DNA from 3 places in the Iodobacter sp. CM08 genome. Region 3 is predicted to be linked to each of the others. Evidence: predicted binding sites of a transcription regulator. Region 3 holds the regulator's gene; each other region holds the start of a gene.

Region 1 (10,129 bases), on a different contig from region 3:
TTTTCTCCGTGCACCTCCGTGTTCTCTGTGTCCTCCGTGTTTTAAGAAGTGGGTTTACAGAGAATCTATAAACTCAAAAACACTTCACCTTCGACGACTTTTACGGGGAAGCGCCGAGCGCAGCCTTCGTCGGGGGCGCGGGCCTCTCCGGTGGCGAGGTCGATATTCCAGCTGTGCAAAGGGCAAGTCACCGATTCGCCGTGCACAATGCCTTGCGATAAAGGCCCGCCCTTGTGTGGGCAATGATCCAGCAGGGCAAACACCACATCCGCAGCGGAGCGAAACACCGCCACATTGCCCGCATCCCGCTGCACCACACGGCTGCCTAGCTTGGGGATATCTGTCACTTGGCAAATACTCACCCAAGGTTGATTGGCTTTCATATTCATTGCTTTGTCCTTAAAAAACGGATGCTGGAACTACTCTGCTAAGTACAAAAACCAGACCTTGAAACACGGAGGGCACAGAGAACACGGAGTTTCACGGAGAAAACCAAGTACTAAAAAATCAGTAAGCACAGAGAGAAACGCTTAAATATTTACGCCTTACAAGACGACTGTTATGTAATCAAAACCGTCATCCCCGAGTGTCTTTATCGGGGATCCAGTAGTGCCACTGGATTCCCGACAAAAGCACTCGGGAATGACGCCTTGGTTTCAAATAAGCGCTCTGCTTTACTCCGTGAAACTCTGTGTCCTCCGTGCTCTCTGTGGTTCAAGACCTGGGTTTACTATTTATTAAGCCAGCACTTTGATCGGAATAAACTCCTGCCGCGCTTTGCCGTTGATCCGCTCTGCCCATGGGTCTCGTAGGCCTTCTAGGGAGTAGAGCAGGCGCTCGAAGAGGGCTTTTCTGTTGGCTTCGTCGTCGAGTATTTTTTGCTTGATGTAATCCAAGCCCACGCGGGCGATGTAATGCACGGTGCGGTCTAGGTAGTAGGCTTCTTCACGGTAAAGCTGCAAAAATGCGCCGCTGTATTCTTTGACTTCATCGCTGGTTTTTACCTTGGTGAAGAATTGTGCGACTTCGGTTTTGATACCGCCGTTGCCGCCCACATACAGCTCCCAGCCGCTGTCTACCGCGATAATGCCCACGTCTTTAATGCCGCTTTCGGCGCAGTTTCTTGGGCAGCCTGATACGGCCAGCTTCACCTTATGCGGGCTCCACATATTGGCCAGCATGGTTTCCAGATCGATGCCCATTTGTGTGCTGTTTTGCGTGCCAAAACGGCAGAATTCGCTGCCCACGCAGGTTTTAACCGTGCGGATAGATTTGCCGTAAGCATGGCCGGATTGCATGCCCAAATCGGCCCACACATTCACCAAATCTTCTTTTTTGATGCCGAGTAAATCAATGCGCTGGCCGCCGGTGACTTTCACCAAGGGCACGGCGTATTTATCGGCCACGTCGGCAATGCGGCGCAGCTCGGCCGCGTTGGTCACGCCGCCTTTCATTTGCGGAATCACCGAGAAAGTGCCGTCTTTTTGAATATTGGCGTGAACCCGTTCGTTAACAAAACGGCTTTGCGGATCGTCGACGGCTTCTTTAGGCCAAGTGGATAACATGTAGTAATTGACAGCAGGGCGGCAGGTGGCGCAGCCGCTTGGGGTGCGCCATTCCATAAATTCGTACAACTCGGTGTGGCTGATTAGTTTGTGCTGCCGAATTGCTTGCCGCACTTGCGCATGAGTGTGATCGGTGCAGCCGCAAATGGCCTTGGTCTTAGGTGATTCTTGGAAGTTAGTGCCTAGGGTATTCATCAAAATCTGTTCAACCAAGCCGGTACACGAGCCACAGGAGCTGGCCGCCTTGGTGTGCTTTTTGACATCATCAACCGTAAACAGGCCTTTTTCTTTGATGGCGTTGACGATGGTGCCTTTGCATACGCCATTACAGCCGCACACTTCGTCTTTATCTTGCATCGCGCCTGCGCGGCTTTGCCCTTGCACGCCCGAGTCCCCGACGCTGGATTCGCCAAACATCAGCGTATCGCGCAGATCGCTAATGCTGCGGCCCTCGCGCAGCAGCTTGAAATACCACGCGCCGTCGGTGGTATCGCCATAGAGGCAGGCACCGACCAGCTTGTCGTCTTTAATCACCAGCTTTTTATAAATGCCACCGGCAGGATCAGAGAGCACGATCTCGTCGCACTCATCGCCGCCCATAAAATCCCCAGCCGAGAATAAATCAATGCCGGTCACTTTAAGCTTGGTCGAAAGCACCGAGCCCTTGTACTGCCCGTAGCCCATCAGCGCTAGATGATTCGCCGCCACCTTGGCCATTTCAAATAGAGGAGCAACCAGACCATAGGCCACGCCACGGTGGTTGACGCATTCGCCCACGGCGTAAATGCGCGGGTCATAACTTTGCAGGGCATCGCTGACCACAATGCCGTTCTTGCAAAACAGGCCAGCCGCTTCGGCTAGCTTGGTATTCGGGCGGATGCCTACGGCCATCACCACCAGATCAGCGGCCACTTCGCTGCCGTCTTTAAAGCGTACCCCGCAAACTTCCCCCGCCTCATTACCCAAAATGGCGGCGGTAGATTGGCCCATTAAGAATTTCAGGCCTCGTGCGATTAAGGAATCCTGCAATAATTTACCTGCCGTAATATCCAGCTGCTTATCCAGCAACCAATCGCCCAAGTGCACCACAGAAACATCCATGCCGCGCAGCATCAGGCCATTGGCGGCCTCCAGCCCTAGCAAGCCACCGCCAATCACTATGGCGTGCTTTTTGATTTTGGCCGCCGCGATCATCGCCTCGGTGTCATAAATATCGCGGTAGCTAATCACGCCATTTAAATCTTTACCCGGCACCGGCAAAATAAACGGCGTGGAGCCGGTGGCCAGCAGCAGCCTGTCGTAGCCCTCCTCCACGCCATCTTCGGTAATAACGACCCGCCGCACCCTATCAATTTTGGCAATGGTTTTGCCCAGATGCAGGGTGATCTGGTTGTCGCTATACCAGCTCAAAGGATTGAGCACGATCTGATCAAAAGTCTGCTCACCCGCCAGCACGGGGCTAAGCAAAATGCGGTTGTAATTAGGATGCGGCTCTGCACCAAACACGGTGATGTCGTAGCGATCAGGCGCAAGAGTCAGCAGCTCCTCCACCGTACGAATACCGGCCATGCCGTTTCCGACAACGACAAGCTTGGGTTTAGTCATGGCTGGATTCCTTATCTATTGAATTTATTTTGAAAGTTATTTACAAACCCAAATCTTGAACCACGGAGGACACAGAGAACACGGAGTTTCACGGAGAAAACCAGAGCGCTTGTTTGAAACTAAGGCGTCATCCCCGAGTGTCTTTATCGGGGATCCAGTAGATGCGCTGGATTCCCGGCAAAAGCATTCGGGAATGACGACCTTGAATACATAACAGTCATCTTGTAAGGCGTGATTATTTAAGCGTTTTTCTCTGTGCGGACTGATTTTTTAGTACTTGGTTTTCTCCGTGCCCCTCCGTGTTCTCCTTAACTCCGTTTTTTAAGATTTGGGTTTCATCCCTAAATCCTTGCCTGAGCCAGATCGCCACCCAAGGCGCTGCGCCAGCGCACTTTTACGCCGGAGAGGCCGTACCATGCGATCAGGGCGAGCAAAGAGAATAGCCAGAGGCCTAGGCTGTAGTTACCGGTGGCTTGTTTCACCATGCCAAGGCCAGCAGCCAAAGCAAAGCCACCTACGCCACCGGCCATGCCGATCAGGCCGGTCATCACGCCTAGCTCTTTGCCAAAGCGTTGTGGCACCAGTTGAAACAGCGCGCCATTGCCCGCCCCAAGGCAGAGCATTGCACCAACAAACAGGCAAACTGCCACGCTTGATCCGCCTAAGCCAAGGCCGGTAAGGCCGATCAAGACTGCCGAGCAAACATAAACAATCAATAAGGTGCGAGTGCCGCCAATTCGGTCGCTAATCACACCACCAAGTGGGCGCATCGCCGAGCCTGCCAATACGCAGGCCGCGGTATACCAACCGGCCATTTTGGGTGCAAAGCCAAATTGATCATGAAAGTAGCCGGGCAAGGCGCTGGCAAAGCCAGAGAAGCCGCCAAAGGTGATGGCGTAAAAGCCCATAAATAACCAAGCATCTTTATTATTTAATACCTTGGCGTAATCAGAGAGGCTTTTAGGATTAACCGACCCCGGAGCGTCTTTAGCAAACACGCTGTAGAGCACAAGGGCAAATAAGAGTGGAATCACCACCAAGCCAAACACGTTTTGCCAGCCAAACATGATCGCCAATACTGGCGCAAACAGCGCTGCAAACACGGTGCCAGAATTACCCGCCCCCGCAATTCCCATCGCCGTGCCTTGGTGCTGTGGTGGATACCAGCGGGAAGCCAGCGGCAAAGCCACTGCAAATGCAGCACCTGCAAATCCCAAAAACACACCCAGTAGTAGCGCCTCTGCCATGCTGTGCACACCCAGCTGCCATGCACTTAATAGCGCCGTAATCACAATCAATTGGGCAAAAAAGCCAGTGCGCTTGGCTCCAATCCGATCCACAAACACACCCAAAACCAAACGTAGCAAAGCACCCGCCAAAATCGGCGTGGCCACCATCAGGCCGCGCTCGCTGGTGGATAAGCTTAGCGCCGAGGCAATCTGTATCTGCAAGGGGCCAAGCAGATACCAAACCATAAAGCTCAGATCAAAATACAGAAAAGCGGTAAGAAGAGTGGGGGTATGGCCTGAGCGCCAAAAGCTACGTTCCATGATGTCTGCCTCACAAAGATTTTTTGAATCCTGCCTGCTAGCGGCCTGTATGACGGAATATCAACCGGCTGCCAGGCAAAAAAAAAGCGTCCCACCACGATCAAACGTGAAGGGACGCCGTTGTCCTTTGGGAGATTGGCCGCCATTGACCCTCACCCTCGCCAATGCTTCATTGCATCAGCCTAATCAGCCCACTGGCCTTATTGCTTACTTAGCAAGTGCCATGCCAATCTGCCTAAGCCCAATAAAATCAAGCACGGCAGCGCAAAAGAATGCACGCAAAGCGACAAAAAAATACCGCAGCGCACCATAATAACGCAGCGCAATATTTGCTCTGCACACAATTCGCGCATCGAAGATTGGACATACTTTGCGTTTATTCTCTTGATTTGATAGACGCCGCTAATTAATCTAAGCCCCAGCTAACATCAAAACATTGTGAATCTATTTTGAATAATCCTCAGCCCAAAATAAGCCAACTCAACACTGATCGCCTTATTTTGCGCCAATGGCTGCCCAGCGATAGCCAGCCATTTGCCCGCATGAGCGCCGATCCTAGAGTGATGCAATCCCTGCTTGGCCCGATAGATGCCAAGGCTAGCGCTGCAATGCAGCAAAAAATAACCGATCTTATCGCAGAAAAAACTTGGGGTTTTTGGGCCTTAGAGCTGAAGCAAACCGGCCAATTTATTGGCTTTGCAGGGCTACATATCCCCATTGCGGAGCTGCCTTTTTCTCCCTGCGTGGAGATCGGTTGGCGGCTAGCCTTTGAGCATTGGGGCAAGGGCTACGCAACCGAAGCCGCAAGGGCCGCCTTAGCATTTGGCTTTAATACGCTAAAACTAGATGAGATTGTTTCATTTACCGCACTCAGTAATCATAAATCACAGGCGGTAATGGAAAGGCTAGCAATGCAGCGCGATCCGCTCAGCTTTATGCACCTCAAAGTGCCAGCGGGCCATCCACTGCAAGAACATTGCTTGTATCGATTAAGCAAACCTATCATCTAACAGGTGCCTAAATTACACAATGCTTAACGATGATATTGAAAGCGCCGCAGTAATAGATCTATTAAATCTAAAAAAACCTACAAAAATAGCGTTACGGCATAAATAAACCTGCTAAAGTTTCCTTCGGCTTTGCTACCCTTTGGAGACTTTGCATGAAGTTTGATACGCTTGCTCTACACGCTGGTTATGAAATTGATCCCACCACCAAATCGGTGGCCGTGCCTATTTACCAAACCACCAGCTATGCTTTTGATGATACTCAGCACGGTGCAGATCTGTTTGATTTAAAGGTTAAAGGCAATATCTATACACGGATTATGAATCCAACTTCGGATGTTTTAGAGCAACGTATCGCCGCACTAGAAGGGGGAATTGGCGCCTTAGCACTGGCATCCGGCCAAGCAGCCATTACCTACGCCATCATGACCATTGCCGAGGCGGGCGATAATATTATCGCCACATCGGCACTCTATGGCGGCACTTACAATCTATTTGCCCACACCTTGCCGCAATATGGCATTACCGTGCAATTTGTTGACGCCAGCGATCCGCAATCTGCCGCCGCGCTGATCAACGATAAAACCAAGGCCATTTACTGCGAATCAATTGGTAATCCGCTGGGCAATGTAGTGGATTTCGCCGCCTTTGCTGCCATCGCCCATGCCGGTGGTGTGCCTTTAATTGTGGATAACACCGTAGCCACCCCCTATCTCACCCGCCCGTTTGAACACGGCGCAGATATTGTGGTGCACTCCTTAACCAAATATATTGGCGGCCACGGTAATAGTATTGGCGGCATTATTGTGGATAGCGGTAAGTTTCCTTGGGCGGAGCATAAAGAGCGCTTTAAGCGTTTAAATGAGCCTGAAGTCAGCTACCACGGGGTGGTCTATACCGAGGCACTAGGGCCGGCTGCCTTTATTGGCCGCGCACGTACTGTGCCGCTGCGTAATATGGGCGCGGCCATTTCGCCGTTTAATAGCTTTTTAATCCTGCAGGGCTTAGAAACATTGGCTTTGCGCATGGATAGACACGTAGAAAACGCACTAAAAGTGGCGCAATACTTGCAAGGCCATAGCAAAGTAAGCTGGGTAAAATACGCGGGCTTAGCCGATCATCCATCTAAAGCACTCGTAGATAAATACTTTGGCGGCAAAGCGTCGGGCTTACTCACCTTTGGGGTGAAAGATGGCAGTGCCGGTGGAGCTAGATTTCAAGATGCGCTGCAGCTGATTACCCGCTTGGTCAATATTGGCGACGCCAAATCGCTGGCTTGCCACCCAGCCAGCACCACGCACCGCCAGCTTTCTCCTGAAGAGTTGCTAAAAGCCGGAGTAAGCGAAGACATGGTTAGGCTTTCAATTGGTATCGAGCATATCGACGATATTTTGGCCGATCTAGAACAAGCACTGGCCAAAGTTTAAGCTGCGCAAAGCGCCTTCAAAGAAGGCGCTTTAAAAACATACGATCCAAGCTGCACGCCCTTAAAAATCCTGCTTATAAGATAAAGAAATCAGCTGCTTTTGCCATGAAAACAAAGGCAAGCTATCGTTTTGCTCTTGGTATTGGTATTCCAGCCGCCACTTGCTCGCCCAAGGACTTTGCCATTGGTAAGCCAAGCCTAAGTTACTTTGTAGGCTTTGCCGCTTTTGGTTGTATTCCAGCAATGGGCTGTAGCCCTCTCTATCTTGCATGACTCTGGCACGTAGCTGTAATTCAAGCTGATGAGGGCCTAGGGGGTAGATGAGCCGGCTGCTCAGCTCGCCACTATATTGATTGCCACCAGGGCGCTGTGGGGCCAGCTCAAAAGCCAACGCGGCGCGGTTATCTAGCCATAATCCTCGCCACTTTTGAATATGCTGCACACGCCATTCGCTGTGCAGGCTTTGGTAGCGCGGGGCAATATCCACCATTTGCGCCCTTAGCCTAAGCAAAGACTGAACCCCCGCAAACGCGGGCAAACCGCGATACTCCAGCAAAGCACTACTTTGGTACGCTTCATTTTGTAGCCAAAACTGCTGTAAACCCACCCCCCAATCGCTACGTGCTTGCGGCTGCCAAAATCCCCCAAACCAGCGCATCGTTTGGCTACTGAGCGGCCAACTTTGCACCGCTCCAGCGTGCAAAGCCCATTGCTGCCCACCGGGTGGCGTGGCAATGGCTTGGATCTCTAAGCCCGCTAAATAGCCCGCTTGCGGCATGCTATTAGGGTCTACTTCTAAATTAAACACGCCATCGGGTAAGCTGATTTCTAGCCAGCGCTTAGAGCTACCTTGATCCAGATTACTGTCGCTGGCGATCCAGCTTTGTATTTGCCCTTGCCACAGTGTTTTTTCGCGGCAACCCTGCTCAGTTTTTTGCCGAATCAAATCACTAATGGCTTGCGGTAGCACCGGTAATGCTTGCAATTGCCGCTGTAAAACTGCTGCTCTGCTGTAATCCTCTAGCTGGCAATAGACCAACATCAGATCAAGCTTGGCCCCTTGGTGATGGGGATTAAGCTGCAGCACTTCTTCTAACAGCCAGCTGGCCTCTTGCCAGCTTTGCTGAGCGACATCATCGATGGCTTGCTGATACAGCGCCTCTGCCGTCTGCGCCTGTGCAATAGGCGGGCAGACCAACAAAAGCAGCAGAATGGCGGTAGGGATCAGACGCATAAATTAATTGTATATGCTCATGATCACAAATCTAGAAATTTACTTGCTGGATTCTGACTTTATATCAAAGAACGGATACTTCTCACTGACGTACGCAGCAAAAACCCAACTTTGAACCACAAACAACTCGGCGTTTCACAAAGAAAAACAACCGTTAGATCAGAGTAGCGGCATAGCATCAGTGACTACTAGCCTGGCAAACGATAAACCTGCTGCACTCCTCGCCGCCCCTTAAGGGCCACGGTGCCGTAAAGCTGCAGGGGTGAATAGGCTAATCGGCGCTCGGTATCCTCCCCCACTAAAATCCTCTCATTATGTAAGCTGGCTAAGTTTTGTAATCTAGCGCTTACATTCACCGCATCACCAATCGCCGTATAGGTGCTACGAAATGGCGTGCCCATATCCCCCACTACGACTACCCCTGTTTGAATGCCAATGTGTACTTTAATTTGCTTACCCAAGGCCGCCTGTTGGTTATGTAGCTCTACAGCGCTCTGCATGGCTATTGCGGCATCCACCGCACGTTTAGCGTGGTCTGCTTGGGCCACTGGCGCGCCCCAAAACGCAAATAGGGCATCGCCCATATACTTATCAAGCGTACCTTCCTGATCTAATACGGCCTGAGTCAGCAGCATCAAAGCATGGCGAGTGTAGCTGGCCAACTCTTCTGGTGGCAGCCTTTCAGCAATGCCGGTATAGCCTTGTAAATCTGCAAATAAGCAGGTTATTTCTACCCGATGCGGCTGCATCATGGCTTGGCTATTACTGCCAATTAGCTGATCGATAATTGCTGGCGGCACATAATGGTGAAAGGCTTGATAAAGCTGCCGCCGCCCAAGCTGGGCATACCACCACTCCAAGCCCCCTTCTAAAATCAGCAAAACCACGCCCCCAACAAGTGGTGCCAAGGCATTTGCCGCCACTTCTTGCGAGGTATAATGCAGCCAGAGCAGCCACGCGATCATGACTGCAAATCCCCAAGTTAGCCGCAGGGCGTTACTGTAATGCAGCAGCAGATACACCCCCAGTAATAAAGCCCCCCAAACCGCCATAATGCTAAAAAAACGAATCGCCTCAACCGGCTTATTTTGCTCTAGTTGATCTAATGCTTTAGAAAGCCACTCTGCATGTAACAACATACCTGGCGTGCGCCCACCCAAAATAGTGGCAACATAATCTCCTAAGCCCAAAGCGCTAGAGCCCACAATCACTAAGCGATTACTCAAGAGGGCTGCGGGCGCTTGCCCTGATAAGATATCACGGGCAGAAATCGCCGTGTAAGCCTCGGCCTTACGTAAAAAAGGGATAGCGGCCATGCCATCTGCTGCGATATTTTGCTGTGCAGATAAGCCTTGCAGCCAGGCAATTTGCCCTGAGCGGCTCTGTAATGGAGCCTGCTGCCCCAGCCAACAGCGCAATAAAACCGGCGCAAAAGCGGGATAAAGTTTGCCCTGATATTGCACTAGCATACTTTGATGCCGAACCACGCCATCAGGATCGGCGGTAATGGCGATATGCCCCACGCAGGGGGATTTTTGCGCCAACATGGCGTGATTACCTAAATAACCAAATGCAATTGTGGAAGGAATATTGCCGATGGGCATAGCGCCACTTAATTCCCCAACACGGATACTTTGGCTGCGATCAAAACCAAACGTCTGTGCCAAGCTCAGCCGCCGAGAAGCCGCCATTGCCGCGATTTGTTGATCCCCTAATGCATCACCTGCCTCAGGGAAAATTAT
Region 2 (10,129 bases), on a different contig from region 3:
CCTGGCACATAAGGACGCGGATAATTATTAAGCTGACCAGGAATAGCAGGCCTTACACCGGCAGTGTAATCATACCCATCCACTAATGATTTATTGAAGTTAGTATTTGCAGTCACGCCATCGGCAAGCAGTGGCTGATTATCAATCAGATCATAAGAAATCACCGGCTTACCTGGGTTTGCCGGATCATTCACCGATTGAAACTCAAGCTTAAATTTCTGTGAATGAGCTGGGTTATTCCATTTAGTTACATCCACCACTTCGCCAGGGCTGACGATGCCGCTGCCACTATTACCGGGTGCCACACTATTTGCAGAGTTAACAAAACTGCCATTACCGGTGCGGCCCGCTTGAAAAATCTGATAACCCGATTCAGAAACGGGGATCTGCCTAGAACCAGAGATTTGCATCTGCCGCTGCCCATCGTCCCCAGCGTAAGTCACATTACCAAATGAAGTTTCACTAAAAGGTTGAGTTGAGCCTTTGAAGCCAGAAAACAAATAAGAGCCAACACCGTCGGTTGCATTGGCAAGGCTCATCATTTCCTTGTATTGGCCTTGCAGCTGAGCATCAAGGAGCTTTTTTTCTGCAACGGTTTGCGAAGGATTACCAGCACTCACCGCCAAGGAATAAATATCGTGTAGCAACTCAGTGACTTGATGCAAAGTTGATTCAGAAAGGCGCATTGCCGAATCCGCCGTTTGGCTATTCACGGCATACTGCTTATTTAGCTCTTGTGCTTGAGTGACATCTAATATTTTTGCCGATGAAATAGGATCATCAGCAGGCGTCAGCACGCGACGGCCCGTCGACAATTGATTTTGCAATTTCGCTTGCACGCTAGAATGGCGCTGCAATTCTGCAGCACCTTGCTTATAAATGGTCGTGGTGGCGATACGCATGCTATTTATTCCTTATAAATACTGAGCAATAGGCTTAAAACACCTATTAGCCACCAATTCGCACAATGGCATCAAATGCTTGTTGTGCAATTTGAATTACTTTACTGGAGGCTTGATAAGCCTGCTGATAGCGCAATAAATTAGCGGCTTCTTCATCCAAATTCACAGCAGAAACAGAATCACGCGAAATTTCGGCTTGTTTACGCACCTCAATTTGTGCGGTCGACATAATAGCCACTTCATTGGTTTTTGCCCCAATCACCGCAACCATCTGCCCATAAGCCTCTTGATAATTAGCCTTACCGCCGTCAATTATTTTACGCGACTGTAATTCGCCCAGTTTCAAGGCATTACGGCCATCGGCATCTAGCGAGGTACCAGGATCAATAGAAAACTTATCCCCTTGTGCTGGCTGCCCATCAATTTTTACATTCCAGCCATTAAAGGAAATCAACTGGCCTGCTACATAACCAATCGGCGCAGATGTTGTTGCGCCATCGGTTAAGGTATAGGTAGTAGGCGAGGCAAAAGTGATCGTAACCGGATTTTTAAGCGCAGGGTTAACCGCCGATTGTGTGGTGATGGTGGACGCCGCATCCACCGATACTTGGCTAATTTTACCGGTACCCGTATTAGTACGTTGTGTATTTGAAATAATAGGCACACCTGCGGCAATCACCCGTGGATCTGTTGGCTTAATGCTTAAACTACGGCTAAAACCCGCGTAGGGTTGCACGGTAAACCGATCACCTGCCGTTGGCGTTCCTTGCGAAAAACTTAAACGCAAACCGTCTACAACAATAGAATTAGCATTATTAGCAAATTGCCCGCCCACTCCACCAGTAATTTGGGTGCGCTGGCCATCCGATTGCCGCGTCACTTGGTAATCAGTGCCATCGTAAAATACTTCATAATCACTGGCCTGAATTTTACTCACGTCTTCAATATAGCCTCCCAACACAGGGGCTACAGCAGGCGGAATAGCAGCGGTGTTGTTGCGATTAGACAGCACATTACCAATAACAGGCGGCATACTGACCCCTACTTTTTCACCCGCCGCCATCGTGCCTGCAACCACATTCCAAGTTAAACCCAAGACGGTAGGACCCGTCCCCATAGAGGCTGCACTCACCGACTGCGACACATTGTCCGATAAACGAGTAATCACATACTCATTGCCAGGGATTGTGGGGTCGTATTTCAAAGAGTAATCACTGGCTACACTCTTCACCCCTGCTGGCAAACTTACCGTGGCAAATGTAGAGCTCACATTGGCAGCTGGAGGGGCAACCACGGTATGCATTAAAGACACATTCCCTTGCGGGTAATCAAAAAAATTCGTCCCCATATTGCCGTACAAATCTTGCCCTTGACGCATCTGGGCATTAAACGTCTGTCCTAGCACCACAGCCATGCGCTCAATTGAGTTTTGTGCTGAATCTAATACTTTGCTCCGATACTCAAGCAAGCCACCCAATTGGCCACCTGTGAGCATGGTTTCAGGAATTTCTGCATCAATGGCTCCCTGGGTGTACACAATAGAAAGCCGTTGTGGATCACTAATAGAAGGCTTTGCAGCAATGGCATAGGCCGTGCCACCTACCACCAGATTTTGACCATTGCCAATAAACACATTAATAGAGCCATCGCTTTGTTTAATAGAGGTGGCCTTTACCAGGGTATTTAAATCCAACACCATTTGATCTCGCTGATCCAGCAAATCATTTGGCAATTGCCCACCACTGCTCGAAACGGCAATTTGGCCGTTAATTTGGGCAATTTGTTTAGACAAGGCGGTGACATGATCAGCAGCGCTGACTAAATTGCCATTTACGCCTGCGCGCATTTCAGAAAGCCGCTGATCAAACACTTGGAAACGGTTTACCAAGCCCTGTGCATTGCTCATTAAAGATTGACGAGCAGGCAAAGACGCTGGATTGGTGGCCATCCCTTGGACTGCGCTAAAAAATGATTGCAAAACCGGTGACACGCCCGCAGCAGGATCGGCCACCAAGTTATCAACCTGCTTAATTTCAGCAAGATAAGTACCGTAGTAGCTGTCTTGAGAGGTAGCGGTTTGAACTTGCTTAGTTAAAAATTCATCATAAGAGCGCTGCACGGTATCCACACGTACGCCAAGCCCAGTAAAACCATTACCGGTATATTGAGGGTAAGGGGCACTTTGCTTCACGTTTTGGCGGGAATAGCCAGGCGTATTAGCATTGGCAATATTATGCCCAGTCGTACTCAAGCCTAAGCTTGCTGCGTTTAGGCCACTTAGGCCGATACCAAAAACACTGGCTCCCATGATGCAACTCCTTTGCTACTATTTATCGGCACAAACGGCCCATACTTGAAGGCGGAATAAAAAGCCTATCTGCCACTATTTAAAATCAGGCTAATTGACGTCGTAATTGCTCAGCAACTTGCGCTAATTTATTTGCATACTGCGGGTCTGTAGCATAGCCACCGGTTTGCAAAGCCTTTGCAAAGCCCTGCGCATTACTTCCTTGGCCCATAGCCTCGGTGTAGCGGCGCTTGATTAAGCTAGCGTAATCATTAAAGCTTTCTGCATACGAGTCATACACTCTAAAGCTCTCTACCCGCTTTTGAGCCCGCCCACCAATAAACTCGGTAGTGGTGATATTTGTGGTTTTGCCTTGCCAATCTTTAGTTGCTTTAATGCCAAAGAGATTATGGCTATCTGCACCCGCCGCATCCCGAATCGGCTTTTTACCCCAGCCTGACTCTAAGGCAGCGTGTGCCACTAAAACATGGGCAGATACGCCTAAAGCCGCGGCGGCGGCGCTGGCATTACCCACCTGCTTTGCTACAAACGAATCACCCGATACGGCATCTTTTGCCGAAGCCTCGGCCGCTTTTGCCGCTGGTAAATCATTGTGCAAAGTACGTGATGGCTTTTGGTAGAGCGAAGGATCACGCTGCAATTCTATTTGCCGCACAATAGATTCAGCAAAGCCCACGCCACCGTGCTTAGACCACATTTGCGAGAGCTGCTGATCGTGCATGCCGCGAAACATATCCGCCGTGCCTGATTCCATCTCATCGTACTTAGGCGTGGCTTCACGCATTGATTTGAGCATTTGATTGGTCAACAAAGCCTCAAATTCACGCGCAACCTCTAAAGCCGCTTTGCTCGGATCTTTGCGAGCCAGCTGACGTAAGCTATCCACACCACGCACATCAATGGCAAGATCATTACTAGAAGGAGTGGCTGAGGAGATCATACTGACCAACGCTTAATAAGAGATTAAGCAAGTATGAAGCAATAAGCGTGCCTATCAGGCATCGAGAATAAGGAGTCGTTTCTTAAGGTGGGTTAGCCGGTATTTTGGCGTAAGCCACCGTGTACAGAAAACTCAAATCACTTCCAACTCCGCCTTCAAACTACCTGCAGCCTTCATGGCTTGCAAAATAGCCAATAAATCCTGCGGCGTTGCGCCTACAGCATTTAAAGCGCGCACCACGTCTCGCAGCGTGCTGGACTTAGGTAAACGCACAATGGGGCCTTTATCCGCTTTAATTTGGATATCGGCATTTTGCACTTTGGTGGTTTTACCCCCAGAGAGTGGATCAGGCTGGGAAACGGTATTATCTGCCGTAATGGTCACGGTTAAATTGCCGTGTGCAATAGCGCAGCTATCTAGCTTCACCGCCTGATTCATCACAATCGAGCCGGTACGCGCATTAATAATTACCTTAGGGCTTGATTCTGCGGGGGTGACATCAATGTTTTCTAAGCGGGATAAAAAAGCCACACGCAAATTATTATCTTGCGGCGCGCGCACTTGGATTACTCGGCCATCCAAAGCCACTGCCGTACCTGAGAATTGGGAATTCACGGCATTCACCACGCGATTAGCGGTGGTGAAATCAGTGGTTAGCAATTCCAGCTGCACAAACTCACCATTGCCTAATAAAGTAGCCACGGCTTTTTCTACCGTCGCACCCGCAGGAATTCGCCCTGTAGCCAGTTGATTAACCTGCGTGCTTGATCCACCCGCCGATGCGCCTGCCCCAGCCACAATAATATTGCCCTGTGCCATCGCATAAATCTGCCCATCCGCCCCCTTAAGTGGGGCCATCAGTAATGTGCCACCACGAATAGACTTTGCATTACCAATCGAAGCAATCGTCACATCTAGCGGCTGGCCAGGCCGAGCAAAAGGCGGCAAGGTTGCCGTCACGGTTACGGCTGCGACGTTTTTAAGCTGCATATTGCCGCCAACAGGCACTTGAATCCCCAGATTAGTCAGCATATTCACCACCGATTGCACGGTAAATGGCGTTTGCGTGGTTTGATCGCCGCTACCATCCAAACCTACCACCAAGCCATAGCCTACCAACTGGTTATTCCTTACCCCCGCAACCGACGCTAAGTCTTTTATTTTTTCAGCCTGCGCAGGCGCCAAAGCAAACAAAAAGCAGCAGATAAGGGCAAAACGGTACATATACACAACCTATTTAAAACGGCATTACATTTAAGAAAAATCGCTGTAGCCAGCCAATAGTATTGGCATCGGCCATTGAGCCAACACCCAGCTGCTCGATGCGCGCATCGGCCACTTTATTCGATGAAATCGTGTTACCCGCTTTAATATCCAGCGGATTAATCACCCCAGTAAAACGCAGGGTATTAATTTGATTATTCACGGCAACTTGCTTTTCGCCACCCACAATCAGATTGCCATTGGCGAGTAAATCAATCACCGTCACGGCAATCGTGCCTTTAAAGGTATTGGTGCTGTTGGTCGCCCCCTTGCCTTCAAATTTATTTGTACCCGCCAACTTAACCGCAGCGGTGCCTTCGCGTGAGAAATATTGCTCGATATCCCACGGCAGCAGCGGAATATTACCCTTAGTGCTGTAATCCAAGGATCCGGCTTTATTACTACTGCTATTGGAAGTATTAACCGCAGCGAGGTTTTCTTCGATGGTGATATTGAGTAGATCACCAATATTGCGCGCTACCCGCTCTTCAAATAATAAACGTGAGCTATTGGGCTGAAAGATAGAACCATTATTGATGCTGGCGACAACCGGCTGAGCCGGTCTGGCCGTGGTTGGCAAGGTCACCACCGAGGGAGGCGTAGTACATGCGGCAAGCAGTACGGCAATCATTGCCGCTGTGGCAAGGTGAAATTTCATTTACATCCCCTCATTACAACTGAGTGAGCTTTTGTAGCATCTCATCCGAGGTTTTAATGGCTCGCGAATTAATTTCAAACGAGCGCTGCGCTTGAATCATATTGATCAGTTCTTCAGTTACATTCACATTCGATGTTTCTACATAGCCTTGGTTAAGCGCGCCCAAGCCATTTGTACCGGGCGTACCTACCGTTGGCGCACCAGAGGCCGTGGTTTCTAAGTAGAGATTTTCACCCACAGATTGCAAGCCTGGCGGATTAATAAAAGTAGCCAGCTGAATATTACCCAACTGCACAGGCGCTGCCGCATCATTATTTACAATGGCAGTCACCGTACCATCTTTAGCGATAGTGAGTTTTGTAGTGCCTTGCGGAACTTGCAAAGCAGGCTGCAAGGCATAACCACTGGCGGTGACCACGGCACCCTGGCTATCCACTTGAAATGAGCCATCACGGGTATAAGCCGTGGTGCCATCGGGCATGGCAATTTGCAAAAAACCTTGGCCATTAATCGCCATATCCAGCGGGCCATCGGTAAGCTGCAAATTACCCTGCATATGGATACGGGCCGTGGCCACAGGCCGCACACCGGTACCAAGCTGCAAGCCGGTTGGTTGCTGGGTTTGCGCACTGGTTGATCCGCCTGGCTGGCGTAAATTTTGGTAAAGCAAGTCTTCAAACACCGCGCGTTCACGCTTAAAACCATTGGTGCTGACGTTGGCCAAGTTATGCGAGATAACATCCACATTCATCTGCATGGCATCCATGCCAGTCTTAGCAATCCACAGCGAGCGCATCATGATGCGTACTTCCTATTTTATTATCTAATGTTACACATATGGACGTTTAGTCCACGAAAAACACTAAACACACGAAAAAACCAATAAATACCCACGACCTTAACTTAACCTGATTATGTCTCTTACTCAATTTCATTATAAATATCGTAGGGCGGGTGAAACCCGCGTATTGCTTCTGCATGGCTCGCGGGTTTCACCCGCCCTACACATTCAAAAACCAAGCCCAACACTCAAGAAACCTATCTACACAGAGTCCATTGAGCAAGAGACATATCAGGTAACTTAATCTACTTTCTTTTTTATTAGGCTAGTAAGTACTTAATTTTAATAAGTTGGCATTTAAATGAAGCAATGAGTGATTACTACGTGCCATCTGTTCGTGTTTTTTGTGCATTTAGTGGATAAAGTTTTTAATAATCAACCATTTAATGAAAGCAACTGCGCGGCACTTCTGGCATTTTGATCGACGGTCTGCATCATTTTAATCTGTAAATCATATTGGCGCTGCGCACCGATCATATGCACCAACTGATCTACCGGATTCACATTACTCACTTCCAAGGATTCTGAAGCAAGTTTTACGCCAACATCTGCCTGAGCCACCTCGCCATTTCTTTGGCGAAACAGGCCATCACTGCCTTTTTCTAATTCGTTTTCTGGCGGATTAACTAATTTAAGTCGGCCAATTTCTACCGCCTGCGACGGATTATCAAAAGGCGAGCCATTAATCGTGCCGTCTTTAGCAATAGTAATTCGGGTATTTTCTGGAATAGATAACGGGCCATTTTCGCCCTGCACCACCAAGCCACTACGGGTTTTTAACAAGCCTGCGGCATCAATTTCAAAGCCACCGTTACGGGTATAGGCCTCACCCGTTGGGGTTTGCACCGCCAACCAACCCGCCCCATTCACCGCCACATCTAAAGAACGCCCAGTCTGCTGGATAATCCCCGGCGTAAAATCAGCCCCTGTACCCTGCTCCACCACATAAGCACGGCTGGGCGCGCCCACACCACCAATCACGGGCACAGCGCGAAAAGCCGTTAGCTCCGCCCTAAACCCAGGCGTAGCCACATTAGCTAAATTATTGGCAACCGAGGCCTGGCGCAGCATGGTTTGCTTGGCCCCAGTCATCGCGATATACAGCATTCGATCCATTGTGTTTACTCGGGCATGGGCATAAAAACACGTGGGTAGAATGATTTTAAAAAATCATTTCTACCCTATCAATTAACGCAGATTCACAATCGTTTGCAAGATAGTATCTTGCGCTTTAATGGTTTGCGCATTGGCCTGATAGGTGCGTTGTGCTGTAATCAAATTAACCAGTTCAGCGGTTAGATCAACGTTGGCGTCTTCCACCGAGGCCGATTGCAAGGAGCCTAAATCGCTGGTGCCAGGATCGTTGGTTCTAGGCTGGCCCGATGCAAAGGTTTCTCCCCAGCGGTTGTCACCTAAGTTTTGCAGCCCTTGCGAATTAGCAAAGTTGGTCAGTGTGACTTGTCCAATGGCCCTGTTTTGCCCATTGGAATACTTACCTAGCATCACCCCTTCACGATCTACCGCAACCCCAGTTAACACGCCGTCAGGATAACCATCTTGCCTAATCGTATTCACCCCAAATGGGCTACCGTACTGCGTTGTACCTTCTAAACCAATATGAAAAGCCAAAGGCGAGGTTGCTCCGGAAGCAAGCGTGGTACTAAAAGCCAGTGGCGTGGCATTGATCAATTTACCATTTGAATCAAAAGTAACATTTGGATAAGGATTTAAATTGAGCGGGTCATTATTAGGCAATGAAACCGGATCACTATCAAAACGCGTTCTGACTTCCCAAGTATTGGGTGCGGTTTTAGTAAAATACATGGTTAAGCTATGCGCAACACCTTGCGAATCATAAACTTGTGCCGAGGTTGAATTGGTAAAGGTTTTAATATCAGCAGGGTTCAGCGCACCCACATAATTGGCCGCAAGAGGATTAGTTCTATCTTTAGGCAGCTGGCTAGCATCCAAATTCATCCCAAACTGTAGGCCTGCACTAATACCGCCACCCACCACTTCTGTCCAACCAGTGGTTTTTGCACCGATATTACCCACAGACAATTGCAAAGGCGATGGATTGCCGCCCTTTTGCAAGGCATTGGCATTGATATCAAAGGGCCAGCCGGTTAATTTTTGGCCGGTATTACCCACAATAAAGCCGTCTTTATTGACTTGAAACTGACCATTACGGGTGTAGCTAACGGAATCTCCATCCATCATGCGGAAATATCCATTTCCCGTAATGGCGATATCCAGCGGGTTATTGGTGGAGGTGATATTGCCCTGACCAAACTGCTGAGTCACCGCAACCGTGCGCCCGCCCATCCCAGAGATGGTCGATGAGCTAGCGAATGAGTTGGCATACATATCTGCAAACTCTGAACGCGATTGCTTAAAACCGACCGTGCTAGAGTTGGCAATATTATTACCGATCGCGTCTAGGCTTTTTGACGACGCACTTAAACCACTCAAGCCCTGCTGGAAACCCATAACCGTACCCTCAAAAATTGTTTACTGCAGATGCCTTGAACTAGCGAATTTGCCTTACCGCGCTAAAATCAACACTGCTTTGATCCGCCAACATCACTTTGACACCCGTCTTCGCCAGCTCAACGCTGCTAGCGGTTTGCCACGTTAAAGTATTTAAAGCAATTTCCTTGCCATCTTGCACGCCGCGCGCAGAAATTAAATAATCTCCCGCTGGGGCTTTTTCACCATTATTCATTTTGCCATCCCAAGCCACGGCCGCTGCGCCTGCGGGCTGTTGTGGCAAGGTGATGTTATCGACCACAAGGCCGTTCTTATCCATGATGGATACTTTAATATTACTCACACCCGATGGCAGATCGACGCGTGTATCAACGGGCTTGGTGCCATCAAACTTCATTTTATTGCCTACCGTTAGCACTTCCTTGCCAATTAAGGCGGCCGCTTGAAAGCTTTGTGCGGCAGAAAAGCTCGCCAGCATGGTTTGCATGGTGGTATTGAGCTTTTCAATCCCCGTTACGCTACTAATCTGTGCCATCTGGCTGGTCGTTGCCGCATTATCCATTGGGTTCATTGGGTCTTGGCTTTGCAATTGCTTAACCAGCAGCTTAAGAAAGCGATCTTGCTGCTGATCGGCCGCAGAGGCCTTGCCCGCTCCTGCTTTTTGATTCAGCGCGGCATAATCTGTGCTTGAATTAACCGTTGTACGAGCAACCATGATGATTCTCCT
Region 3 (10,129 bases):
TAAAGCACATGCACGGTGCAACCCGCCGCCAGCAAGCATTCTAGGGTGCGCAAGCCATAAGGCAGACCGGATGCGCCGGTAAAAGCCAATGTAATTGTTTTCATTTAAAACCTATTAAAACGACTTAACAGCTAAAGGTCTGTAGAGACAGAGAAAACCAAATCAATGATATTTACTGTAGGGCGGGTGCAACCCGCGTATTTATTCAACATCACTCGCGGGTTTCACCCGCCCTACGAATGGCATATCGCTTAAGTTGATAGGATTGGGTTTCATCCGCCCTTAGCACTTTTTGAACGTTTTCACCCACGATTCAGCAATTTTGCCGCAATCACCCCATTTACTAGCCCAAAAACTAATGCGGCCGCAGCAAAGATGGGGACTAAATTAATGATGCCATTATGCGGAATCAACCAGAGCCGCGCCAATAATAGCTGCCCAGCCATATGCGCAAATGCCGCCAGCAAGGAATGGCTAACGGGGCCAAACCAGCGCCTAGGCAAACGTGAAGCAAACGCAAGCGCCAGCAAGCTGCATAGCCCACCCGTTAGACTCATAGCAAAGCCTGGCGATAGAAATCCGCCTAAGGCAATGGCACTGCCCATAATTCTAAGCAGGCAAATCCATGCCGCATCCCCCCAGCCAAAGCGCCATAAAGCAATCAAGGTGATGATATTAGCCAGCCCAGGTTTAATTCCAGGAATAGGCGAAGGAATACCCGCCTCTAATACCGATAGCGCAATGGCTAGCGCAGCATAACGGGCAATGCGTACATCATCCAAGCTGGGTTTAAGGCGGATTTCAGTAACTGAGGCTGTCGAAGTCATGAGGGCGAGCACCTAAAAGCTCAATGCTAATTCGATTGGGTAAGCAAATCGCCATTTGGCCCGCCTGATCCAACCAACCCATCCGCACACAATATTGGCGAGGGCTTGGGTCGGCACTGATCCGTACTCGGCCCGCTTTAATCTCAATTGCGGTTATCCCAAGTGGGCCTGCCACCTGTAACTCTCGCTCTGCGCTTAAATCTACCTCAGCAAAGACTTTGCCCTCTTGGTAGACCCGCACCCGAGTGGCCCCATCCTGCTGCCAGCTCCATGCAGCCAAGTAGGCGACCAAGACTAAAGCTAGACAAACAAACGGCCAGTCACCTGGCCGCATTATTTGATTCTTCCCTCTCCCCTTACCCTCTCCCGCAAGCGGGCGAGGGAGAAAATCAGTACCTGCACCGCCGTCTACCCCTCTCCCCTTACCCTCTCCCGCAAGCGGGCGAGGGAGAAAATCAGTACCTGCACCGCCGTCTACCCCTCTCCCCTTGCCCTCTCCCGCAAGCGGGCGAGGGGGAAAAGCAGCGGCTTCGCCGCCGTCTACTTTAGCCATGCTGCTCACGGTGCCTGAGCAACACCTGCCTATGCTCAGCAAAGTGTTGGGCTAATTGCTCCGCTAAATAAACCGAGCGATGCTGGCCACCTGTGCAACCAATCGCCACCGTAATATAGCTGCGATTATCTGCTTCAAACTCGGGCAACCATGCTTGCATAAAGGTTTTGATCTGCTCTTGAAACCGCCCAACCACCGCTTGTCGCTGCAAAAAATCAATCACTGGCTGATCTTTACCCGTAAGTGGGCGCAAGGCTTTGTCGTAATAAGGATTAGGCAAGCATCTGGCATCAAACACAAAATCAGCATCAAGTGGCAAGCCATGCTTAAAGCCAAAAGATTCAAAAATCACAGTAAGCTGGGAGCGATCTAAGGCCACAAACTGGCGAATCCAGCTGCGCAGCTGATTGGCGGATAAATCACTGCTGTCGATACGATGAGCCACTTCAGAGAAATCAGCCAACATCTCTCGCTCTAGGGCGATGGCCTCGCTAACGGTTAACTCACCACTGGATAAGGGATGGCTGCGCCGCGTTTCAGAAAACCGCTTCACTAGCGTTTCGTTATTGGCTTCTAAAAACAGCATTTGCACATCTAGCCCCAATTCCAGCAGGGCTTCTAGATGATTGGGGAAGCTGGCAAAGTTATGCGCGCTGCGCACATCCACAGAAATAGCGACTTGTGGATAACCATCCTCATCCAGCAAAGCCACCGTTTGCGGCAATAAAGGCGCGGGCAGATTATCGATACAAAAATAACCTAAATCTTCTAGAGATTTAAGTGCAACGCTTTTACCCGCCCCTGATAAGCCAGATAGCAAAATGAGCTGCTGACGACTCATTCGCCCATCTCCATAAATTTTTGATGTCTTTCAATAAACTCACGCGTGGAATCGATGCCGCGTAATTGCAAAATATAATTACGCACCGCAGCCTCAACCAATACCGCTAAATTTCGACCGGCCGCCACGGGAATCACTAATTTGCGGATCGGCACACCCAAAATATCCTGCGTGGCCGCCTGCATTTGCAACCTATCCATCGGAGCCAGTTTTTCTGCCCCCGCCTTGGCCAAATGCATAATCAGCTTTAAGGTTTTACGCGGCCTCACCGCCGTTTCACCAAAAATAGTACGGATATTCAGCACGCCAATCCCGCGCACTTCTAGAAAATCGCGCAGCATAGGCGGGCAACGCCCTTCCAGCGTTTCTGGATTGGTGCGATACACCTCAACCACATCATCGGCCACAAGGCCATGGCCACGGGAAATTAGCTCTAGTGCCAGCTCGCTCTTACCCATCGATGATTCACCCGTCAGCAGTACACCCACTTCCAGCACATCCAAAAACACCCCGTGCAAATGAGTTGAAACCGCTAGCGCTTTTGATAGGTAATAGCGCAGCACATCCATCAGATAGGGGGATTGCTCAGGGGACGTAAGCAGCGGCACATGAAAGCGCTCGGAGGCTTCGCGCAGGCAGTCGCCAACGATCTGGCCGTTGGCCACAATCACCGCCGCCATCTCGTTTGAGAATAATCGGGCCAGTGATTCTCTTTGCGCCTCAACGCTTAGCTGCAAAAGATAAACCGTTTCAGCCACCCCAAGCACTTGAATGCGATTGGGGTGAATAAAATTCAGGTGACCGACCAAAGACAGGGTTGGCTTTTGCTCAGACGCATCATTAGATAACAGATTATTAGCACCAGATTGCCCTGCAACCCAAGTTAGGCGCAGTTTTTCGGCGTTATCAATAAACAGTTGTCTAACTGAAATCTGTGGCATAAGGCTCCCAAGTGCTGATTAACTTCCAGATTTGCCCTGGCTCCGTTGCGGCCAACAAGCTTTCTCGCAATACTTTATCTGAAAAAAGCTGGGCTAATTCAGACAAGATTTGTAAGTGTAGATCGGTAGCGTGTGCGGGCACGAGCAAGACAAACACCAAGGAAACCGGCTTACCATCAGGCGCATCATAAGGAATAGCCTCATCTAAACGCACAAAAGCACCGGTTGCTTCTTTTAGGCCTTTAATACGCCCGTGCGGAATAGCCACGCCTTGACCAAGGCCGGTGGAACCAAGTTTTTCTCTAGCAAATAAGCTATCAAAAATAACGCTACGGGCAATGCCGTGGCTATTTTCAAATAGAATCCCTACTTGTTCAAAAATACGTTTTTTACTGCCGACTTCCATATCAAGGAAGACATTACCACTTGGCAGAATTTGGGCGATCAGACTCATTGTAGGCAGACCAAAACAAGGACGACAGCTATTGTAGCGCCGTCGCTTGAAAACAAAAACGGGAACCCGAATAAACCGGTTCCCGCTAAGGTGAAAGAAATCGCTTTATTCAGCGCTAGGTTGATGCTGTTTAATGGATTCGTTGCGATGATCCATTGATTTTTCTTTGTGCTTTACAACTTGACGATCAAGTTTATCTGCCAAAAGATCAATCGCTGCATACATATTTTCATCCGTTGCTTCAACGTGGATATCGCGTCCGCGAACATGAACGGTAGCTTCAACTTGGTGTTGCAGTTTCTCCACGGAGAGGATGATATTTACATCAATCACATTATCAAAGTGCCTGATAACCCGCTCCATCTTACTGTTCACGTACTCACGGATCGATGGGGTTACTTCAAGATGATGGCCACTGATATTCAAATTCATAGGGTTACTCCTTCCGTTGGGGCCTTACAAACTTTTGCGCTGACTTACTGGGTAAATCTGCAACGCCTCACGGTATTTAGCAACGGTACGACGCGCTACCACAATACCTTGGGCGGATAATGCTTCTGCCAATACGCTATCACTTAAAGGTTTTTTCTTATCTTCTTGCTGCACCATCTGCTTTATTAAAGCTTTGATAGCGGTTGCAGAACATTCACCACCGGCGTCTGTGTCTACATGGCTACCAAAAAAATACTTAAACTCATACAAACCACGCGGCGTTAACATGTATTTTTGCGTGGTGACTCTAGAAATAGTTGATTCGTGTAAATCGAGCTCTTCTGCAATATCCCTGAGTACCAAGGGCCGCATTGCCACTTCACCATGTTCAAAAAATGCCCGCTGCCGCTCTACAATCGCTGTTGCTACTCGTAAAATTGTTTCAAAACGCTGCTGCACACTTTTTACTAACCAACGTGCTTCTTGTAGCTCGCGGGCTAAATGAGCGCCGTCGCCTTTCTGTAAGATATCTGCATAAAGCCGGTTAACGCGTAATTTTGGCATGGATGCATCATGCAATCTAACCCGCCAAACCCCACGTACTTTTTGCACAACCACATCGGGGCTTACATATCTTGGCGAGGTTACAGACCACTGTGCGCTCGGCCTTGGGTTTAAACTTACAATTAATTCTTGTGCGGCTTTTAGCTCAGCATCCTCGCATTTAAAGGCTCGTTTAAGCTTAGTGTAGTCCCGTCCAGCTAATAAATCGAGTGAATTTTGGGCAATCTTCAAGGCTAAATCTTTAGCGGCACTCGGCGGTTTTTGGCGCAACTGTAAGCATAATGAATCGGCAGTATCCCGAGCACCAACGCCTAAGGGCTCTAAGTGCTGTAAGCGGACTAAAGCAATCTTTAAGTCATCAAGTTCGAGTTCATAATCTTGGATAAGTTCCTCTGGCAGCTGAGAATAGACTTCATCTAAGGGCTGGGAAAGGAAACCATCATCATCCAAAGCTTCAATCAACATCAATAACAAAGACTTATCCCGATGCGGTAGCTGCAGCAGGCCTGCTTGCTGTAGCAGGTATTCACGTAAATCTAGATCACGCGCAATATTGGTGGCGGGGTCAAAATCATCATCGTCATCTGAGCCACCATGACTCGTACCCTCCCAGCGCAAACCATCATCATCCCCACCCATTTCCCACTGTGGCTCGGGCTGCTCAACTTCCCCTGCGGGGGCTTCCTCGCCACGCTCCAGCAAAGGGTTGTCATTTAGGTACTGCTCAAGCTCTTGCTGAAACTCAAGCGTAGAAAGCTGCAGCAGCTTAATAGCCTGCTGCAATTGTGGCGTGAGGTTTAGTTGCTGGGAAAGCCGCAGCTGCAGGGTTTGTTTCATTTACATACGGAAATGTTCACCGAGATACACTCGACGCACACTTTCATTAGCCACAATATCTTTTGGAACACCTGACGCCATCACCGCACCTTCCGAGATGATGTAAGCACGATCACAAATACCTAAGGTTTCACGCACATTATGATCAGTGATGAGCACACCGATTCCACGTTGCTTTAAAAAACCAATAATACGTTGAATATCCATCACGGCAATCGGGTCTACCCCTGCAAATGGCTCATCCAGCAAGATAAAGCGTGGGTTTGCTGCAAGTGCGCGGGCAATTTCTACCCGCCGCCGCTCACCACCTGATAAGCCCATCGCACCAGCATCCCGCAAATGGGCAATATGTAAATCATTGAGCAGCTCATTGAGGCGAGTATCAATCTCAACACGATTTTTGCAATGCAGCTCTAGCACTGCAGTAATGTTTTGCGCCACCGTCATTTTACGAAAGATAGATGCTTCCTGAGGCAAATAACCTAAACCTCGCCGTGCCCGCTGATGAATGGGTAAATGGCCGATATCCTCGCCATCGAGCATAATCCGCCCGCCATTCATCGCAACTAAACCCACCAACATATAAAAGCTAGTGGTTTTGCCCGCGCCATTAGGGCCTAGCAAGCCAACCACTTCGCCACTAGAAATTTCCATAGTGACATCACGCACTACGGTACGTTTGCCGTAGCGCTTTTCTAGCTGTTCTGCGCGTAAAGAACTACTCATGGAGCGGGAGCCTTTTTCGGATTGATCACGATATTCACCCTGCCACCTTCTGTTTTACTCTGCGCTTGGTAGGCTTCATTGTTTAGATCGTAAGTGATTAAATCGCTATAAATTTGATCTTCGCCCCGCTTCACCCAAGCTTTATCCAACAACTTAAGAATGCCAGTACGCCCGTCGTAATCAAAGCGCTGTGCCTCTGCATCTACCCACTCGTTACCACCATCCATTTTTTGCCGAAACCGCACGGGGCTGCCATTGCCTGTCACAAACTGGTTGCCCGCTTCATCTTGGCGCACGGAGAGTTTATCTCCACGAATGCTGAGCGTACCTTGAGTCAGCACCACATCATTAGTACAGACGCTAGCCTGCGTTTTTTGATTCATCACACAATTTGCAGCGGCGATTTTAATAGGTTTTTCGCGGTCGGTTTTTTCTGCATGCACGGGGCTAGCAAGCAAAAACAGTAATACGGTGTTAAGGGTTACGAAGCGGTTCATAGCTCATCCTGACTTTAGATTTAAGTTCCAGTGTTTCGGTATTAGAATTAGCAATAAAACCCACCGACTCAACAACGTAAGTGCCCATTACGGCACGGGCGGGGGCATCTGAGCTGGCAATGCCCTGCTGTGGTAAAACCTGCATATCTCGGCCATTAATGACTAACTCGGCCTGTGTGCCACTGGCAGCGCGCACCATTTTAACCGGCCCAGGAAACCAAACCTCACTACCACGCTTAATTGACTTAGCCCGCTCGCCAGTCACATCCAAACGGGGTTGTTCTGGCGCGGTATAGCGCAAATGAGGATTTTCTAGCCAGGTGATATCACCCGCAGGTAAGTGAGAAACATGAGTGGCAGTAAGCTGGGAAACAGGGCGGCCATCCTCTCCAAAACGCACAGCGGTGGCTCTATCAACCAACATGTCTGGTTGATCAGAATTCACCGCGTATGCCGCACTAGGCAAGGTAGCCGCTCTATCAAGCAACCAAGTTAACCCGCCCAGCAGCAACACCAAAGCCAAGGGCAGCAGGCGAGTAGTACCACGAACAGCCATTAGGCGAGGTACGGCGCCATAGCGGCATCAAATGTGCCTTGCGCCTGCATTAGATATTCACAGACTTCACGCACAGCACCACGGCCGCCTTGGCTACCGCTAATGTAATGAGCATGTTTACGCACTAATTGTGGAGAATCAGGCACGGCTACGGCAAAGGCCACTCTACGCATCACGGGCAAATCGATCACATCATCACCCATATAACCGCAGGCATCCGCGCTAAGGCCAGCAACCTTTAATAGCTCTTCAAAGCTTGCGCCTTTATCGTGAGCGCCTTGATAGAGGTAGTCTACACCCAAGTCTTTGGCGCGTTTTTCAACCAGCTTAGAAGTGCGGCCGGTAATAATGGCTAGCTTTACCCCGCTGGTGCTCAACATTTTTAAACCATGGCCATCTAGTGAGTTAAATGCTTTTAACTCTTCACCACTATCGCTGTAAAACAGGCTGCCATCGGTCATTACACCATCAACATCAAAAATCATTAAGCGAACCGCTTTGGCTTTATCTGTCATTATTTTTCCTTTATTCATCCCTGATTATGTCTCTTGCTCAAGCAAACTCAAAAAAGAGCGTTTGTAGTAACCTTACAGAAGCATAAATAATCTCATGCCTTCGGTAAGCTCAGGTTTAACGGCTAAATTTGAATCTGAGACATAAGGGAACCTCGAAAAACCCATCTTTCGTCATAATACTGCGTTGCGCTTTAAAAAAATCTCCTTACATATCAAACATATGCAGCGTCGATTTTTTTAAAACGCGCCTTGTCTTATTTAGAAATATAGGTTTTCGAGGCCCCCATAAGCCGCTTTTTATTTACTGATTTTGCTGATGTTAAACGACACGGGCGCGAAGTAGGTCATGCATATTGATCGCACCGACCAATACTCCAGCTTCTAGCACCAATAAACCATTGACGCGGCGTGCGTCCATTTGCTGCACCGCTTCGGCGGCTAATTTGTGCGATTCAATCGTTGCCGGTGCTAAAGTCATCACCGTTGATACGGGAGTATCACGCACATCGACGCCCTGATCCAGTGCACGGCGCAAATCGCCATCGGTAAATATTCCGAGCAGCTTACCTGCAGCATCCACCACGGCGGTCATTCCCATGCCTTTCTTGCTAATTTCTAACAGGGCATCGCGCAGTAATACATCTTGCTGCACCACGGGCAAAGCGTCACCGGTATGCATTAGATCGCGTACCAGCACCAATAAGCGCCGCCCTAAGCTCCCACCTGGGTGGGACAAAGCAAAGTCTTCAGCCTGAAAGCCACGTGCCTCTATGAGCGCTACCGCCAGCGCATCACCCAAGGCCAATGCGGCGGTAGTACTTGCCGTTGGGGCAAGGTTCAACGGGCAAGCCTCTTGTGTAACCCCTGAATCTAAATGCACGTCCGCTTGCTTGCTTAAAGTAGATTGCTCATTACCCGTCATGGCGATCAAGGGGATGCCTAAACGCTTCAGGCTAGGTAACAAAGCAATCACTTCGTCACTTTCTCCTGAATTAGACAAGGCCAGCACCACATCGCTGCGAGTAATCATGCCTAAATCGCCATGCGCGGCTTCAGAAGGATGAATAAAAAAAGCCGGAGTGCCCGTGCTGGCCATCGTGGCGGCTATTTTTTTAGCGATATGGCCTGATTTGCCAATACCAAGCACGATGACACGCCCTTGGCAGGCTAGAATCAACTCACAGGCAGTGACAAAACTGGGATTGAGTCGATCGGCCAGAGCAAAAACAGCTTCGGCCTCAACCCGCAATACGCGCTTGGCGCAGTCGAGGATAGATTGGGCATTTTTCATATGCGCGAAAGTATAAGAGATGCAGCCCCTCTCCCGCCACCTGCGTCTTCTGGCAATATGCCAATCAAGATCAATAATGGTGCATAAAACTTATGCACCACCCAGTATTTAAGGTAAACAAGGGATAGGGAGGGAGTACGCAATCAAGCTAGTATTTAAATCAATCCCCCTAAGGTCTGTTGACGTTTCATTCACGGCTGTGTTCGCTGCAGTTTTGGGGCTGAACAAGGCTAGCAAAGCCAAATACACATGGTCAGTAAAATGCACTCAACGCCCCCAAGCCACTGCTTAGCAGTAGGATAAAGCCAACCAGCCATTCGCCATTTCCTTCGAGCCCTATGTCCATCCAGCTATCCTCATTACTGCTTTTGCTTGCCGCCGCCGTACTTACGGTGGTGCTTTGTCGTCGCTTAAAGCTTCCTGCCATGCTGGGCTACTTAGTGGTTGGCCTACTGATTGGCCCCCATTCCCTTGGTTTTATTACGAGTAGCGACGAAGCCACCCACCTTGCCGAGTTTGGTGTGGTGTTTCTGATGTTTACCTTGGGGCTGGAGTTTAACCTTGCTCGCCTCAATGCCATGCGCCGCATTGTATTTGGCTTAGGTGCCATGCAAGTACTGACGATGGTGGGTGTAGTGATGGCAATTTGCTTGATAGCCGGCCTAGATTGGAAGGTGGGCTTAGCATTGGGTGGCGCTTTATCGATGTCATCCACGGCCATGGCATCTAAATTGCTGGCTGATCGCAACGAGCTGCACGCGCCGCACGGCCAAAACGCCATCGGCATTTTGCTCTTTCAAGATTTAGCCGTAGTGCCGTTTCTGATTATGATTCCGGTACTGAATTTCCCAGGGAATGAGCTACTGATGGCGCTGGGTTTGGCGGCGCTAAAAATTATCGTGGTCTTGCTGGTTTTGCTCTACTTTGGGCAAAAACTAATGCGGCCTTGGTTCAATATGGTGGCAAAGCAACACTCCAGCGAGCTATTTATGCTCAACCTTTTGCTGGTTACGCTAGGGATTGCTTGGATCACCGAGCTGGCGGGCTTATCCCTCGCCTTAGGGGCGTTTTTAGCGGGCATGCTCATTGCAGAAA

The links. The regulator sigma-54, encoded in region 3, starts transcription at its own class of promoters, with help from an activator protein. The targets are predictions, from matches to a motif close to CTGGCACGCTTCATGCTT.
Region 1: R6242_RS10285 (nitrate/nitrite transporter) is a predicted target of sigma-54. The motif match lies at 4,933-4,950, and genes of this name have one in related genera.
Region 2: flgJ (flagellar assembly peptidoglycan hydrolase FlgJ) is a predicted target of sigma-54. The motif match lies at 4,187-4,204, and genes of this name have one in related genera.

Annotation. Positions count from the first base shown of each region.
Region 1 covers NZ_JAWQUO010000015.1:29,348-39,476, forward strand. Annotated here, with positions in the region: gene nirD (nitrite reductase small subunit NirD) at 66-389, opposite strand; gene nirB (nitrite reductase large subunit NirB) at 738-3,170, opposite strand; gene R6242_RS10285 (nitrate/nitrite transporter) at 3,512-4,720, opposite strand; gene R6242_RS10290 (GNAT family N-acetyltransferase) at 5,170-5,730, shown strand; gene R6242_RS10295 (O-acetylhomoserine aminocarboxypropyltransferase/cysteine synthase family protein) at 5,883-7,154, shown strand; gene R6242_RS10300 (hypothetical protein) at 7,215-8,387, opposite strand; gene R6242_RS10305 (adenylate/guanylate cyclase domain-containing protein) at 8,576-10,129, opposite strand, start outside.
Region 2 covers NZ_JAWQUO010000021.1:66,478-76,606, reverse strand. Annotated here, with positions in the region: gene flgL (flagellar hook-associated protein FlgL) at 1-902, opposite strand, end outside; gene flgK (flagellar hook-associated protein FlgK) at 949-3,210, opposite strand; gene flgJ (flagellar assembly peptidoglycan hydrolase FlgJ) at 3,296-4,150, opposite strand; gene R6242_RS13535 (flagellar basal body P-ring protein FlgI) at 4,283-5,374, opposite strand; gene R6242_RS13530 (flagellar basal body L-ring protein FlgH) at 5,388-6,071, opposite strand; gene flgG (flagellar basal-body rod protein FlgG) at 6,085-6,870, opposite strand; gene flgF (flagellar basal-body rod protein FlgF) at 7,288-8,028, opposite strand; gene flgE (flagellar hook protein FlgE) at 8,101-9,402, opposite strand; gene R6242_RS13510 (flagellar hook assembly protein FlgD) at 9,443-10,117, opposite strand; gene flgC (flagellar basal body rod protein FlgC) at 10,129-10,129, opposite strand, start outside.
Region 3 covers NZ_JAWQUO010000052.1:6,290-16,418, reverse strand. Annotated here, with positions in the region: gene R6242_RS20410 (flavin prenyltransferase UbiX) at 1-104, opposite strand, end outside; gene R6242_RS20405 (Gx transporter family protein) at 303-827, opposite strand; gene R6242_RS20400 (NusG domain II-containing protein) at 802-1,380, opposite strand; gene rapZ (RNase adapter RapZ) at 1,373-2,221, opposite strand; gene hprK (HPr(Ser) kinase/phosphatase) at 2,218-3,162, opposite strand; gene R6242_RS20385 (PTS sugar transporter subunit IIA) at 3,143-3,616, opposite strand; gene hpf (ribosome hibernation-promoting factor, HPF/YfiA family) at 3,722-4,048, opposite strand; gene R6242_RS20375 (RNA polymerase factor sigma-54) at 4,073-5,449, opposite strand; gene lptB (LPS export ABC transporter ATP-binding protein) at 5,450-6,175, opposite strand; gene lptA (lipopolysaccharide transport periplasmic protein LptA) at 6,172-6,672, opposite strand; gene lptC (LPS export ABC transporter periplasmic protein LptC) at 6,650-7,228, opposite strand; gene kdsC (3-deoxy-manno-octulosonate-8-phosphatase KdsC) at 7,228-7,743, opposite strand; gene R6242_RS20350 (KpsF/GutQ family sugar-phosphate isomerase) at 8,063-9,034, opposite strand; gene R6242_RS20345 (monovalent cation:proton antiporter-2 (CPA2) family protein) at 9,373-10,129, shown strand, end outside.